3 regions of the Alicycliphilus soli genome follow, and region 2 is predicted to be linked to each of the others. Evidence: predicted binding sites of a transcription regulator. Region 2 holds the regulator's gene; each other region holds the start of a gene.
What was found. Region 2 encodes sigma-54, which starts transcription at its own class of promoters, with help from an activator protein. Its sites were predicted from a motif close to TGGCANGNAANCTGCTTT; they were not measured.
Positions count from the first base shown of each region.

Region 1: the regulator sigma-54 is predicted to act here: its motif matches at 1,827-1,844, upstream of ABUE11_RS01060 (TorF family putative porin).
Region 3: the regulator sigma-54 is predicted to act here: its motif matches at 2,313-2,330, upstream of ABUE11_RS15465 (pilin).

Region 1 covers NZ_CP160388.1:229,064-234,377, reverse strand. Annotated here, with positions in the region: gene amt (ammonium transporter) at 1-675, opposite strand, end outside; gene glnK (P-II family nitrogen regulator) at 698-1,036, opposite strand; gene ABUE11_RS01060 (TorF family putative porin) at 1,057-1,788, opposite strand; gene ABUE11_RS01055 (YifB family Mg chelatase-like AAA ATPase) at 1,925-3,466, shown strand; partial or broken gene ABUE11_RS01050 (hypothetical protein) at 3,635-3,835, shown strand; gene ABUE11_RS01045 (ester cyclase) at 3,903-4,319, opposite strand; partial or broken gene ABUE11_RS01040 (IS110 family transposase) at 4,470-4,775, shown strand; gene bioB (biotin synthase BioB) at 4,821-5,314, opposite strand, start outside.
Region 2 covers NZ_CP160388.1:3,544,150-3,549,463, forward strand. Annotated here, with positions in the region: gene ABUE11_RS16740 (thioesterase family protein) at 1-136, opposite strand, end outside; gene ABUE11_RS16745 (RNA polymerase factor sigma-54) at 151-1,683, opposite strand; gene lptB (LPS export ABC transporter ATP-binding protein) at 1,730-2,512, opposite strand; gene lptA (lipopolysaccharide transport periplasmic protein LptA) at 2,521-3,156, opposite strand; gene ABUE11_RS16760 (thiol:disulfide interchange protein DsbA/DsbL) at 3,276-3,908, opposite strand; gene ABUE11_RS16765 (SPOR domain-containing protein) at 3,968-4,624, opposite strand; gene argS (arginine--tRNA ligase) at 4,633-5,314, opposite strand, start outside.
Region 3 covers NZ_CP160388.1:3,279,071-3,284,384, forward strand. Annotated here, with positions in the region: gene ABUE11_RS15450 (IS30 family transposase) at 1-101, opposite strand, end outside; gene ABUE11_RS15455 (hypothetical protein) at 220-996, opposite strand; gene ABUE11_RS15460 (pilin) at 1,033-1,569, opposite strand; gene ABUE11_RS15465 (pilin) at 1,731-2,264, opposite strand; gene ABUE11_RS15470 (hypothetical protein) at 2,491-3,018, shown strand; gene ABUE11_RS15475 (ATP-binding protein) at 3,336-4,106, opposite strand; gene glmU (bifunctional UDP-N-acetylglucosamine diphosphorylase/glucosamine-1-phosphate N-acetyltransferase GlmU) at 4,264-5,314, opposite strand, start outside.

The DNA of each region.
Region 1 (5,314 bases), 530 kb from region 2:
CGCGAAGTCGAGCGCGCCGTCAGCCCCGAGCAGGCCGCCGCCCCAGACGATGTGGGCCATGGGCACGTAGCTGAAGGTAAACCACAGCAGGGCGAAGATGAGCACGGCCGAGAAGCGCATGCGCTCGGCAAACGAGCCCACGACCAGCGCCACGGTGATGGCCGCGAACGTGCCCTGGAAGGCGAGGAACACGTATTCGGGGATGGTCGGCAGCGCGCCAAAGGTCTCCATGCTCACGCCCTTGAGGAAGACCTTGGCGAAGTCGCCGTAGAACTTGCCCTCGCCCGAGAACGCCAGGCTGTAGCCGTAGAGGGCCCACAGCAGCGACACCAGCGAGAACACCACGAACACCTGCATCAGCACCGACAGCATGTTCTTGGCGCGGCCCAGGCCGCCGTAGAACAGGGCCAGGCCCGGGATGATCATGAGGATCACGAGCAGCGTGGAGGTGAGCATCCACGCCGTGTCGCCCGAGTCGATCTTGGGCGCGGGGGCCTCGGCCGGCGCGGCCTCGGCGGCGGGGGCCGGGGCTGCGGCGGGCGCCGCATCGGGTGCGGGTGCGGCGGCGGCCGCCTCGGCCACCGGTTCGGTCGTGGCGGGCGCCTGCGCCAGGGCGGCGCCGCCGCCCATCAGCAGGCCCAGGCCCAGAGCCAGGGAAGCAATCAGTTTTCTCATGGCAAATCTCCGTGACTGGGGGTTACAGGGCCTGTCCACCGGTCTCGCCGGTGCGGATGCGCACGACCTGCTCCAGGTCGGAGACGAAGATCTTCCCGTCGCCGATCTTGCCGGTGCGGGCCGCGCCCTCGATGGCCTCGATGACGCGCTCGGCCAGCTCGTCGGCCACGGCGGCCTCGACCTTGACCTTGGGCAGGAAGTCCACGACATATTCGGCCCCGCGGTAGAGCTCGGTGTGGCCCTTCTGGCGGCCAAAGCCCTTGACCTCGGTGACGGTGATGCCCTGCACGCCGATGTCGGACAGCGCCTCGCGCACCTCGTCGAGCTTGAAGGGTTTGATGACGGCGGTGATCATTTTCATGACCGGCTCCTTTTGAAGAATTACAGGGTCTTGGTGAGGGTGACGATCAGGCGCGCCTTGTTCGCGTCGCCAAAAAAGCCCTTCTTGTTGGCGCCCGCGACGGCCGCGGACAGCGACAGGCCGGAGCCGAAGTCATAGGCACCGCCGAGGCTGTAATCGACATAGTTGGGCACGCCCAGGTCCTTGATGTCGCCGGCAAAGCGCGTGTAGCCCACGGCGGCCTTGAGCGTGACGGCGGGCGCCACTTCCTTGGCGAACGCCAGGTTCAGATAGCCCGTGCCGCGGCCGCGGTTGCCCGAGGACTTGGCGCCGGCCCAGCCGAAGTAGTCCTTGGACACGGTGTGCGAATACTTGGCCGTGAACGGGCCCCAGGTGGCCGCGCCGTACAGCTCGGTGGTGTTGCCGTTGTTGTTGCCGTGGTAGAGGTAGGTGAGCGCACCGACGTCCAGATCCACCTCGCCGGCCTTGAATTTGTAGCCGCCGTAGAAATCGGACTCGATGGAATTGCCCGCGAGCCAGTCCACGCTGGAGTTCCAGTTGCCCAGGTAGAAGCCGCTCTCGCCAAAGGTGTAGTCGAAGCCCCCCTGGATGGCCGGGTTGAAGCCCTTGATGCGGTTCACGTCCTGGTCCTGACCACGAAACTTGTAGTTGCTCGTCAGCGAGACGTTGGCCGTCAGCTCGGCGCTGGCCAGCATGGGCATGGCGGCCGCCACAAGGGCCAGGCTCAGGGACTTCAGGGTTGCGTAGGGCATGGATCCTCCGATAGGTGTTGAAAGCAGGTACAGCGCTCAATGCACAGACCGTGCCAACCCCAATCACAGGTACATTTGGCTGCAAACACGCATGGACGCCGTGGCGCCATGCACCAAGTTGGGGAGGGTTCACGCCATGAGTCTTGCTTTGGTGCAAAGCCGCGCCCTGCTGGGCCTGCAGGCGCCCAGCGTCACCGTGGAGGTGCATCTGGCCAACGGCCTGCCGAGCTTTGCGCTCGTGGGCCTGGCCGATGTCGAGGTCAAGGAGGCGCGCGAGCGCGTGCGCTCGGCGCTGCAGAACGCGGGCCTGGAGTTCCCCGCGAACAAGAAGATCACCGTGAACCTGGCGCCGGCCGACCTGCCCAAGGACTCGGGGCGCTTCGACCTGCCGATCGCGCTGGGCATATTGGCCGCCAGCGGGCAGATTGACCCGGCGCGCTTGGGCGGCTGGGAGTTTGCGGGCGAGCTGTCGCTGTCGGGCCAACTACGCCCGGTGCGCGGCGCCCTGGCCACCAGCCTGGCGCTGCGCGCGCAGCAGCTGCGCCTGGTGCTGCCGCCGGGCAGCGCCGAGGAGGCGGCCCTGGTGCCCGGCGCCGAGATCTGGCGCGCGCGCCACCTGCTGGACGTGGTGCGGCATTTTCTGCCCGCGGGCAGCACGCCCGAACCCGAACCCGAGGGCGACGACGACGGCTGGCGGCGCATGGTGGCCGCGCCGCCCGCAGTCCATGCCGATGGCCCCGATCTCGCCGACGTCAAGGGCCAGGCCGCCGCCAAGCGCGCGCTGGAGATCGCGGCCACAGGAGCACATGGGCTGCTGCTTGTCGGCCCGCCGGGCTCGGGCAAGTCCATGCTCGCGCAGCGCTTTGCTGGCCTGCTGCCGCCCATGCAGGTGGAGCAGGCGCTCGAGAGCGCGGCCATCGCCAGCCTGGCCGGGCGCTTCACACCGCAGCAGTGGATGCAACGCCCGACGGCCAGCCCGCACCACAGCTGCAGCGCCGTGGCCCTGGTGGGCGGGGGCTCGCCGCCGCGGCCGGGCGAGATCTCGCTCGCGCACGAGGGCGTGCTGTTCCTCGACGAGTTCCCGGAGTTCGCGCGCAGCGCGCTCGAGGCCCTGCGCGAGCCGCTCGAGAGCGGGCGCATCACCATCGCGCGCGCGGCGCAGCGCGCCGAGTTCCCGGCGCGCTTTCAGCTCGTCGCCGCCATGAACCCCTGCCCCTGCGGCTTTGCCGGCTCCACCCAGCGCGCCTGCCGCTGCACACCCGACCAGGTGGCGCGCTACCAGGGCAAATTGAGCGGCCCGCTGCTCGACCGCATAGACCTGCATGTGGAGGTGCCGCAGCTGCCGGCCACGGAGCTGCTGGGTGCGCCCGCCGGGGAATCGAGCGCCGCCGTGCGCGAGCGCGTGGCCCAGGCGCACGAGCGTGCGCTCAAGCGCCAGGGCATGCCCAACCAGGCACTGCAGGGCCGTCAGCTCGACGAGGTGGTGGCGCTCGACGAGGCCGCCGCGCGCTTTCTGCAGACGGCCGCCACACGCCTGGCCTGGTCGGCGCGCGGCACGCACCGCGCCCTCAAGGTGGCGCGCACGATTGCCGACCTCGCGGGCTCGGGCCCGGTGAGCGTGGCTCATGTGGCCGAGGCCATACAGTACCGGCGGGTGCTGCGTGCACAGGGCAGTTGATGCTAGCCTTTACATAGCTATCAACGCTTGACGGTATTGACATTGAGGCAATATTCATTAGAAACATGCCTCGGTTCACCGTTCGGTTTGGGCGCTGCGCGATTCCTGGATTCCGGCTTTCGCCGGAATGAGGTGACATCGTGTGAATGCTGACTCACCCGAACGCCCAAACAAGACTGCGTGAGCCACTGGGCGCGCGGCCTGACAGAGCGACGCGGCTACTGGCGGGCCGTGGTGGCCATCGCAGCCAAGAACGCCCGCATGTGCTGGGCCGTGCTGGATCCGCACCACCGAAGCGGTGCAACAAGACCGTCAGCAGATGTGCCGTCTGTTCCTCGTTTGCAGCATCGTCTCTTCGCGTCAACGTAGAAATACCGTCACCAAGGAATGTCGATGGCCTGCGCTTGTTGACTATGTGGGAAGTCCCGGTAAACAGTTAGTCTGCACTGTGACCAAGCTGCTTGAGCCCAGCAAGGTTGTCCCACTCGGCCCATGCCTCAACGATGCGCCCGTTCTCGAGACGGTAGATCGCGAGATAGGTGGCTTCAAGCACCTTTTCCGACGGCGGGAACTGACCCATGGGACCAAGCTGCGTGCCACGAAACAGATGGCGTGCGGCAACCTTGTCTCCCTCTGCCACGAGGTCAAGCAGAGTTTCGTGGGCGTCGGGAAACGTTGCGTACTCCGCCACCAGGAAAGCAACAAGATCCTCAGCCGAACGAACACCCGGTTCGCCGGCGGCGACGCTGTGACGCCTGAACTCAGGAGCAAGAACAGCGCGGAGGCGAGCCCAGTCTTTCGCATTGATCGCATCAACGAAGGCGCGGACGACGGACTTGCTGTTTACCTGCATGGATGCGCTGACGTGGATTGTGTCGCCTAACGAATGAACTGGACTTCCCCGTCCCGAGTGATCCGCGCAGTTGCGGGATACGGCATCAAAGTGCCACGATAGGAAGTGCAATCTCTCATCGACGCACTCGTTGTGAGAAAGGGAGAGTCCATGACCATCCTAACCGTAGGCATCGATCTGGCAAAGAACGCCTTCGCCGTGCACGGCGTGGACGCATCGGACAAACCGGCACTGGTGCGCCCCAGCGTGGCGCGCGAGAGGCTGCTCAAACTCATCGCCAGCCTGCCGCCGTGCCTGATCGGCATGGAAGCGTGCTCAGGCGCGCACCACTGGACGCGTGAATTTGAGAGGCTCGGCCACAGCGTGCGCCTGATGCCCCCCCAATTCGTCGCCCCCTGCCGCCTCTCGGGCAAGCGCTGCAAGAACGACGCCGCCGACGCCATCCGCGAGGCCGTCAGGCACTTCGCCAGTCAGGCATGTTGGCCTGACGGAGCAGCCGCCTCAGCCCCCGGCCACCTCCAGCCCCTTGAGCCCGAGCTTGCGCATGAGGTCGGTGTCGGCCTGCACGTCGGGGTTGCCGGTCACGAGCAGCTTGTCGCCATAGAAGATGGAGTTGGCGCCCGCCATGAAGCACAGGGCCTGGACGGCCTCGCCGAGCTGCTGGCGCCCGGCCGACAGGCGCACGCGCGCGCGCGGCATGGTGATGCGCGCCACGGCGATCACGCGCACGAAGTCCAGCGGGTCGACGGGGTCGCTGTCGGCCAGCGGCGTGCCGGGCACGGGCACCAGGCTGTTGATGGGCACGGAGTCCGGGTAGGGGTCCATGTTGGCGAGCTGGGCGATCAGGCCCGCGCGGTGCACCACCTCCTCGCCCATGCCAATGATGCCGCCGCAGCAGACGTTGATGCCGGCGTCGCGCACGGCCTGCAGCGTGTCCAGCCGGTCCTGGTACTGGCGCGTGCTCACGACGTCCTGGTAGTACTCGGGCGCGGTGT
Region 2 (5,314 bases):
GCACGCGCGCCTCCGACACGAGGCTGAGCAGCTGTGCGTTGTCCAGATGTCCGCCCTGGTTGACATGGCTGATGTAGACCTGCAGTTCGGTGCAGAAGCCGAACGAAGCCGGAAGTTCGAAAATGATGCGTGCCATGTGGCCTTTCGTTGTCAGAGCGCCTTGCGCAGATTGGCCGGCGCGATCTTGAGCGCCTCGCGGTACTTGGCCACGGTGCGGCGTGCGCACTCGATGCCCTGCTCCTTGAGCATCTCGGCGATCTGGTTGTCCGACAGCGGCTTGCGCGCGTCCTCCGCCGCGACGAACTGCTTGATGAGTGCACGCACCGCCGTGCTCGATGCGTTGCCGCCGGTCTCCGTTCCCAGACCCGAGCCGAAGAAATACTTGAGCTCGAACGTGCCCTGGGGCGTGGCCATGTACTTGGCCGTGGTCACGCGCGAGATGGTCGATTCGTGCAGGCCGAGCTCGTCTGCGATCTCGCGCAGCACCATCGGGCGCATGGCCAGCTCGCCATGCACGAAGAAGTTCTTCTGCCGCTCCACGATGGCGCGCGAGACGCGCAATATGGTGTCAAAGCGCTGCTGAATGTTCTTGATGAACCAGCGCGCCTCCTGCAGTCGCGCCTGCAGCGCCTGATGGCCCTCACCGCCCCGACCACCGCGCAGGGCACTGGCATAGATGTCGTGCACGCGCAGCCGCGGCATGACGTCGGGATTGAGCTGCACGCTGAAGCTCTGCTGCGCGCCGCGTCCGGTCTTTCGGACGATCACGTCGGGCACGATGGCATTGCGCTCCACGTCGGCAAAGCGCCGGCCCGGGCGCGGCTCCAGCCGCGCGATCAGCGCCATGGCCTGGCGCGTGTCCTCCTCGCCGGTCGCGCACAGCTGACTGAGGCGGCGCAGGTCGCGCTTGGCCAGCAGGTCCAGCGGCTGGCGGCAGATGCGCAGCGCCGCCTCCACCACGGCCGGGTCGCCCTCCTCGTGGAGGTTCATGGCGTGCAGCTGCAGCGTCAGGCATTCGGCGAGATCGCGCGCGCCCACGCCGGTGGGCTCCAGGCTTTGCAGCAGACCCAGGGCGACGGTGAAGCGGTGCACCAGCTCGTCGAGCTGCTCGGCATCGTCGGCTCCGGCCAGGCCCACGGCCAGCGACTCCAGCGTGTCTTCCAGGTAGCCGTCGTCGTTCAGCGATTCGATGAGAAAGCGCAGCGCAGCGCGGTCGAGCTCGGACAGGCGCAGCGACAGGGCCTGGCGGTGCAGGTAGTCGGTCAGCGACTCGTGGCTGCGCGCCAGGTCGGCGGCGTCGGCCTCGTCCTCATCGGCGCCGGAGCCGCTGCGCACCGTGCCATCGCCGCCCCATTCGCCGTCTTCGACGGCCGCGTCCATGCTGCCGTCGCCCTCCCAGTCGTCGGGCGTATCGACGGCCGGAGTTTCCACGTCATTTTCGTCTCCAGCGCTTATCTGGTCAGCGTTGGTAGCTTCTGAATATGTAGCATCAGCAGGGGCCTGAGGGTCGGGCTCGGGCGCCCCGTCGTCGGACGAGAGCTCGAGAAACGGGTTCTCGTCCAGCATCTGCTCGACCTCCTGGGCCAGCTCCAGCGTGGACAGCTGCAGCAGGCGAATGGACTGCTGCAGCTGCGGCGTGAGCGCCAGATGCTGCGAGACACGCAGCGACAGATTCGGTTTCATGCCCTCTCTTTCACTCCATGCCCCGTGTCACATGCCTGCATCCCGCTCACATGCGGAAATGCTCGCCGAGGTAGACCCGGCGCACTTCCGCGTTGTCCACGATGTCCGACGGCGTGCCCTGCGCGAGCACCCGTCCCTCGCTGATGATGAAGGCGTGATCGCAAATGCCCAGGGTCTCGCGCACGTTGTGGTCGGTGATCAGGACGCCGATGCCGCGCTCCTTGAGAAAGCCGATGATGCGCTGGATCTCGATCACGGCAATGGGGTCGATGCCGGCAAAGGGCTCGTCGAGCAGGATGAAGCGCGGCTGTGTGGCCAGGGCGCGCGCGATCTCCACGCGCCGGCGCTCACCACCCGAGAGCGCCAGGGCCGGCGACTGGCGCAGATGCTCCACGCGCAGCTCCTGCAGCAGGCCGGTGAGCTGGCGCTCGATCTCGTCGCGCGCCAGGGGCTTGCCGGAGGCATCGGTCTGCAGCTCGAGCACGGCACGCACGTTGTCCTCGACGTTGAGCTTGCGAAAGATCGAGGCCTCCTGCGGCAGATAGGACAGACCCAGGCGCGAGCGCCGGTGTATGGGCATGTTGGCCACCGACTGGCCGTCGATGCGGATGTCGCCGCCGTCACTGCGCACTAGGCCCACGATCATGTAGAACGAGGTGGTCTTGCCCGCGCCATTGGGGCCGAGCAGCCCCACGACCTCGCCCTTTTGCACGACCAGCGACACATCCTTGACCACCTTGCGGCTGCCGTAGGACTTCTGCAGGTGCAGTGCCTCCAGCCGGCTGCCGCCGTTGGCAGTGGCGGCGGCGCGAACACGCGTCTCGTCCATGGCCGCGCTCACTTGCCGTCACCCAGGCTGGGGGTGGCGCGCAGCGCGGGTGGCTCGGCGGGCGCCGGCGCGGCCGGCGGCTGCTCCTTGGGTGCCAGCACCGCACGCACGCGGCCACCGGAGGCGCCGTTCCTGTCGCCGCCCGGCGTGGCCTTCTGGCCATCCACGGTGAAGACGTCGGTGATGTTGTTGTAGACGATGAGCGCCCCCGTCAGCTCGTCGGCCAGCGTGGCCTCGCGGTAGCGGCGCAGCTCGGCACGGCGGATGAGCTTGACGATGTCGGTACGGCCGTCGTACTCGATGACCTCGCCCTCGCCCTCGACATATTCATCGGGCGCGCCCGGCGGCGTGTCGCGCTTCTGGCGGAAGAAGGCGCGCTTGCCCGGCTCGGCCGTCACCACGCCATGCTGATAGCCCTCGGGATCCTGACGCACCTCCAGCTGCGCGCCGCGCAGCACGATGGTGCCCTTGGTCATGACCACATGGCCGGTGAACACGCTGGTCTGCTTGAGCTCATCGTGGCGCAGCGCATCGGCCTCGATGTTCATGGGCTTTCCCCGGTCAGCCTTCTCGGCATGCGCCGCAGGCAGACAGGCCAGCGCCAGGGCGCCATACAAAAGGAGGGAGGACGGTCGGATTTTCATAGGGCACGATTCTTGCGATCATTGTACTGACGACCCCGCGTTCCCGCGCCGTCGCGACGGCAGGACCAAAAAAAAGCGCGCCCGAGGGGCGCGCTCCGCGGTACCTGGCGGCAGCGACTTCAACCCTTGCGCACCTGCGCAACCAGCTGATCGACGATGCGCAGCACGTTGTCCATGCTGCCGGCCATGGTGCCGTCGACGTAGTAGCGCCCGGCCACCCCCATGGCGGGCACGCCCTCGACGTCATAGGCCTGCTGCAGCTGCGTGGCCTTGCGCACCTGGTTGGCCACTCCAAACGAGTTGTACATCTCCTTGAACTTGGTCATGTCCAGCCCCTGGGCGTTGGCCCAGGCGAAGATCTGCGCGTCCTCCTGCAGCGGCTTGCGCTCCACATGGATGTAACGGAATGCCTGGCTGTGCAGGGTGTCGAGCTTGCCCAGGCCCTCCAGCGTGTAGTAGAGCTTTTGCATGGGCACGGTCTTGGCGTTGAAGTTCACCGGCACATGGTGAAAGACCACATCTGCGGGCAGCTTCTTGGCCCAGGCATTGAGCATGGGCTCGAACGAGTTGCAATGCGGGCAGAAATAGCCAAAGAACTCCACCACCTCGATCTTGCCCGTGGGCGCCTCGCTGGGGGCGGGCTTGGCCAGCCTGCGGAAGTCCTTGCCCTCACGGGGCTGGGCCAGGGCGGGCAGAGACAGGCCACCGGCGGCCAGCGCGGCGGCGGAGAGGGAAAACTCACGGCGTTTCATGGATGGTCAACACTCCTGGGACGGTATGGCTGCATGTGAGCCAGGGCGGGGACAAAAGTTCAGCGCTGCACGCGCACCAAGGCCGAATCGACGCCTGCGCCGTCAAGCTTCTGCTTGAGCGATTCGGCATCGTCGCGCTTGCCGAACGGGCCTATGCGCACCCTGAACACCGTGCGGCCATTGGCCTCGCGCTCGCTCACGCGCGCCTCCCAGCCCAGCATGGCGAGCTTGGCACGCTGGGCATCGGCATCCTGCTGGGTGCGGAACGCGCCGGCCTGGACGAAGTACTCGAACGGATCGGCGGTCACGGCGGGCGCCTCCCGGGACTTGGCGCGCGCCAGATCGCCGAGCGGGTCGGCAGACGGGGCTGCGGTCTCCTTGCGGGCGTTCGGCACCGATGCGGCCGGAGCCGCTGCCGTCGGCGTCTCGGGTGTGGCCGAAGCGGCCGAGGGACTCGTGGCAGGAGCCTCCGGCGCCGGAGGCTCCGGCGTGACGGGCCTGGCCGGGTTCTTGCCGTACAACGGCGCGTTCGGGTCCCAGTTCTGGTTGCGCTTGGCTTCGGCGGCATCCTGCCCCGGCACGCGCACGCCATTCTTGTTCAGGAAGGGGACGGGCACCTTGGTCACGTAGACGGCCACGGCCAGGGCGGCCCCAAGCCCGACGATCACCCCGAGGATGAAGCCCACGGCCGTGCCGCCGCGTTGCTGTTTTTTCATATGCACTCTTACATTCTGGCCGGCGCGGACACGCCCAGCACCGCCAGGCCATTTTGCAATACCTGCGCCGTGGCGGCGACCAGCGCCAGGCGGGCGAGCCTGACGGCCTCGTCATCGACGAGGATGCGCTCCGCGTCGTAGTAGCTGTGGTAGGCCGCGGCCAGCTCGCGCAGGTAGAAGCTCACATCGTGCGGCGCGTTGCCCTGGGCCGCGGCCGTGAGCATGTCGGGATACTTGGCCAGCAGCAGCATCAGCGCCTGGGCCTGTTCACCCTGCAGCGCAGACAGGTCCACGCCGGCGAGCTCGGCCACGTCGTAGTCCTCGCGCCAGCCGCGCAGCACCGAGCAGATGCGCGCGTGCGCGTACTGCACGTAGTACACGGGGTTGTCGTTGTTCTGCGCCACGGCCAGATCGACGTCGAAGGTGTATTCGGTGTCGGGCTTGCGCGAGAGCAGGAAGAAGCGCACCGCGTCCTTGCTGGTCCACTCGATCAGGTCGCGCAGCGTCACGTAGCTGCCCGCACGCTTGCTGATCTTGACCTCCTCGCCGCCACGCACCACGCGCACCATGGTGTGGAGCACGTAGTCGGGATAGCCCTTGGGGATGCCCACATCGGCCGCCTGCAGGCCGGCACGCACGCGTGCGATGGTGCCGTGGTGGTCCGTGCCCTGGATGTTGACGACCTTGGCA
Region 3 (5,314 bases), 270 kb from region 2:
CCTTGCAGCTTGCCAATGGCCCTGAGGCTCCAGCCCTGCTGGTGCAGCGAGGCCAGCGTCATTCTCTCTTCAGGCTGCAAGTGCGTGTATGTCGATCCCATTTGCGTACATTACCCCGGGTGCGGGTGTTGCACTTCGGAGTTGAGACCGCCACGCAATAAGTTGTAATCCGACCCCAATTATTCCAAAGGGGGCAATTGGAATACGGGCCCAGCCAAGTCAATCCAAAAAGCCGTCCACCGGCGCATAACCCACAATGTGCAGTTGCTCATCCAACAGAGCCACCCAGTCTTTGGTCTTGCTGCTGGTCAGGGGCAGGTAGCGCAGTTGTGCGGGCGCAAGGCCGGTTTTGTCGATGGCGGCCTGCAGGGTGGCGGCGTCCTGCGGGCGGCGCGCCAGCAGTTCGGTGATGGGTTTGGCGCGCTGGTTCATCGCGGCTTGTGCGGCTGGCCAGGGCTGCCACCAATCTGGGCGCATGGCCGGGCTGATGCCTTGCAGGCCCAGCTCCACGCTGCGCATGAACTCGTCGCTGCCTGCCGCCTTGCGCGTGCCCACCTGCTGCACGCCCCACCAGGGCAGGCGCTGCAACCCCGCAGGGGCTTGGGGCAGATGGTCGGTTTGCACCTCGGGCGCGGTGACGATGACCAGGCGATCGGTCTCAAACGCCAGCACCACCGGGCGCGCCAGCCACAGGCTGTGCAGGCCGTAGAGCAGCGCGGCCAACTGCACCAGGCCGACGAGCGAAAAATCCAGCCAGCGCTCGCGCAGCGATTTGCGCGGGCTGGCCAGGATCAGGGTCAGAAGCGGCCCACACACCACATCCACCCCGAGCAGCAAGACAAAAATGCTCCCTACGCCCAACATAGTCTGCCAAGGCTGCGGGTACAGCAGGCCATAGACCAAGGCGGCAGAGGCCAAGGCCACCACCAGGGAAATCAATAAGTGGCGCAGCGCATAGCGAACGGCAAAACGCAGGCGGGAATCCGAAGCGGGCATGAAGGCAAACAGGCAGGCAGACAGGCAGGCCAACAATCAACGGCATTCCGCCGGCGCGTACTTGGCGGGCAGGGTTCCAGTGCCGCTCACCAGCCCCCGGTTGGTGGCCGTGGCGCGGGTGCTGGAGGCGCAGGCCCAGTCCAGCGCGCCGGTCACACCCGGAGCAATCAGGGCGCCCCGCACATTGGGCGTGAAGATCAGCGTGCGGCCCTGGGCGTCGCCCGGCAGGCCCGAGGCTGCGCCAGCGGTGGTCACCGTCACAATGCCTTGGGTGGTGTGCATCTGGATGTTGGCCACGAACTTGGAGCGTTTTTGCGCCACCGGGCGGGCGTTGTATTCATTGGCCAGGCCGGTCACGGCGCCCACGCCGCCGGTCTGGAAGGCCTCGGTCACCGCCGCCTTGGCCGAGGTGCCGGCCACCATGACCTCGGTGATCTTGGCGCGCGTGGTGTAGTCCTGATAGGCCGGCAGGGCAATGGCGGCCAGAATGCCGATGATGGCCACCACAATCATCAGCTCGATCAGGGTGAAGCCGCTGTGTGGGTGGGCGTGGGGGCGGGGGTGCTGGTGCATGGCCATGCTCCTGCGGGTCAAGGGCGTGAAAGGGAATGGCCGCGCCTGGGGCAGCCGCCGTGCCGTGCGTGCCACGGCCTGCGGCGCGGCCATGAAAAACCCCGCCGCAGCGGGGTGGTTCGTTGAGCCAACGCCATGCGCAAGGGCATGGCGGCTGGCCATTAACGGCACTCGGACGGTGCGTACTTGGCGGGCAGGGGGGTCGCAGGCGCGACAGCGTTGTTGCCCAAGCCGCGCGCGGTCGACGTGGTGTTGGTAGACGAGGTGCAGGCCCAGTCGATGGCACCCGTGGCACCAGCGGCCAACGCAACGTTGTTCACATTCGGCCGAAACACCACGTTCGTGCCAGCGGCGTCGGTCGGCAGGCCGGAGGTGGCCGCAGCAGCCGTGGTCACGGTGATATCGCCGGTTGCGGTATCGATCGTGATGCCACCAACGAACTTGCTGGTCTTCTCGGCGGCAGGGCGGGCGTTGTATTCCGTCGCCGCAGCGGTCACGCCGGCCAGGCTGTCGCTTTGGAAGGCTTCGCTGATCAGGCTCTTGGGCGAGGATGCAGCAATGAGCACCTCCGAGACCTTGGAGCGCACGGTGTAGTCTTGATACGCCGGCAAGGCCACGGCAGCCAAAATGCCGATGATCGCCACCACGATCATCAGTTCGATCAGGGTAAAGCCCTTTTGCAGTTGCGTTTTCATTGCAAACTCCTCTTTGAAAAACGGGCACGGGGCCCGGACGCAGACTGCAACGCAAGCGCCGTGCCAGCCTGCGGCGCCGTGCCTGCGGGCCAGATGTATCCATTTGTCGTCAACACAAAAGGACACATCACGTTACGTCGCTGCCATGTTGCGACAAACGGTTGCGACATGTCGCAAATTTTGCGCGACACCAACATCTGGCGGGTGCGCCCCATAGAATCGCCCCATGTCCATTGCGCCCACCGCCCCCTGCATCAGCCTGCACACCGCCGCCGTGCTCACGGGGCGCAGCCTGCGCACCTGGCAGCGGCGCATCGAGGAAGGGGCCGTGCCGCGCCTGGGCGATGAGCGCGGGCGGGCGCTGGTGGCGGTCGATGCGGTGCTGCCGGCGCTGGCGCTGCCGCTGGGCGAGGCGGAGGTCGCGCTGCTGGTGCGCGCCGACCACGGCGAGGCGGCTGCCCAGGCCGAGCTGGGCGCGCTGTTTGCGCTGGCCGCCCTGCGCGGCCCCGAGGACGCGACCGCCCACCTGGGGCCTGCCCTGCATTTTTTGACCCGCGCCGCCGACCAGGGCGAGGCCGACGCCATGCACTGGCTGGGCCTGCTGCACGCGGCCGGGCTGTGCGATGCGGCCGAGCGCGACGCCCAGGCCCTGATGTGGGTGGCCAGGGCCGCGGCGCATGGCCATGCGATTGCGGCGCGGCAGGTGGCGGCGCTGCTGCCTGCGGGTGGCGGCAGTCAGGCTGCGCAGCAATAAAGATAGCTGCCGACGCTTGCCGGGCAAGGGCTGGAGCCCATTTTTGCCTGATTTTTGAGATGCCTCAGAGGGCACCTAGGAATACCACGCCATTCCGGCGAAAGCCGGAATGACGGTGATCTGAGGTATGTGCCTGATCAGATCCCTCTACGCTTTGGTGTAGAGGGAGAAGCGGCCGCCAGCCCCGTCAGCATGGTGAAGCCTTCCATGGAAAACCTGTGTAGATACCTGTGCCCTCTGCGGTGGTGCCGGGCCTGCGGTGTCGATGCTTGGGTGCCGGCAGAATGCCGGCGCTCCCGGGGCGCTCCCGGGGGCGTTCAGGCCGCAGGCCAGTCGAGCGTGATGCGGCAGCCGGCGCCGGGCCGGGCCGTGGCGCCTATGGTGGCGCCGTGGCGCTGGGCTATGGCGCGGCACAGCGCAAGGCCGGCGCCCACGCCGGCAAAGTCGGCCTCGCGGTGCAGGCGCTGGAAGACGCCGAACAGCTGCCCGGCGCGCGCATCGTCAAAGCCCACGCCGTTGTCCTGCACGGTGATGTGCACGCGCCCCGGCGCCGCCGCCTGGGCATGGATGGTGACCTGCGCCTCGGCCACGCCGCACGTGAACTTGAGGGCGTTGGCCAGCAGCTCCGTCAGCAGCTGGGCGAGTTGCTCGGCATCGGCCTGCACGGCGGGCATGGCGGGGGCGATGTGCCATTGCAGGCCCTCGACCGCGCTGCCCAGGGCGGCGCGCGCCTGATCGACGGCGGCGCCCAGGTCCACGCCCTGCAGCCGCAGCGGCGCGCGCTGGGCGCGCGATATCGCCTGCAGGCCGTCGATCATCAGGGCCATGCGGCGCGCGGACTGCTCCATGGTGGCGAGGAAGTCCAGCGCCTCGTCCACCTGGGGGTGCTGGCCTGCGGGGAGCTCCTGCAGCAGCTCGCGCACGAGGGCGCCGTAGGAGGTGACATGACGCAGCGGCGCGCGCAGGTCGTGCGAGACGCCGCGCAGATAGTCCTCCTGCGCGGCGCTCATGCGGGCGATCTGTTCGTGCGCGGCGGCCAGCTCGGCCTGCAGGGTGGCGAGGGTGGGTGGGGGGGCGTCGTCCGTCATGGGGTGGCGGGGAATGGGGGCTGTCGCTCCCTCTCCCGCGGGCGGGAGAGGGCTGGGGTGAGGGTGTTTTTCATGAGCGTGGCGCTCAAACTACCCCCTCACCCCTGCCCTCTCCCCCAGGGGGGAGAGGGAGTTTGGGAGTCAGGGAAGGCCGGCGTCACCTGGCCTGCTTGGCCGGGCGCTGCCAGCCCGCGATGCTGACCTGCTTGCCGCGCGCCACGCTCAGGGCGCCGGGGGGCGTGTCCTTGGTGATGGTGGAGCCGCCGCCCACGGTGCCGCCCGCGCCCAGGGTGACGGGCGCGACCAGCACGCAGTTGCTGCCCACGTGCACGTCGGCCTCTATCACGGTGCGGTGCTTGTTCGCGCCGTCGTAGTTGGCGGTGATGCTGCCCGCGCCGTAGTTGACACGCTCGCCCACGGTGGCGTCGCCCAGGTAGGCCAGGTGGTTGGCCTTGGCGCCGGCGGCCAGGCTGGAGTTCTTGACCTCGACGAAGTTGCCGATGTGCACCTCGCGCCCCAGGTCGGCGCCCGGGCGCAGGCGCGCGAACGGGCCGACGAGCGCGCCCTCGCCCACCTGGGCGCCGGCCTTTTCGCCGTCGATATGGGTGTAGGGGTGGATGACGGCGCCCGCGGCGATGCGCGCGTTGCTGATGTGGCAGTGCGCGCCGATCTGCACGCCCTCGCCCAGCTCCACGCGGCCCGTGAAGATGCAGCCGACGTCGATCTCCACGTCCTGCGCGCAGAGGAGCTCGGCGCGGCGGCCGCGCGCGTCGTCGCGCAGGTCAAAGCGCGCCGGGTCCATCAGGCGCACGCCCTGCTCCATGAGGGCGGTGGCCTGGCGCAGCTGGTGCGCGCGCTCCAGTTCTGCCAGCTGCACGGGGCTGTTCACGCCGGCGACCTGCAGCGCGTCCGTGATGCGGTGCGCCACCACGGGCACGCCATCCTGCACGGCCATGGCGACGATGTCGGTCAGGTAGTACTCGCCCTGGGCGTTGTCATTCGTCAGGCGCGCAAGCCAGCCGGCCAGCAGGCGCGCGGGCACGGCCATGATGCCGCTGTAGATCTCTTGAATAGCGCGCTCTTCGGCGCTGGCGTCCTTGTGCTCGACGATGCGCTGCACGGTGCCCTGCGCGCCGCGCACGATGCGGCCGTAGCCCGTGGGGTCGGGCAGGGTGACGGTGAGCAGCGCCAGGCGCTCGCCGCCCGCG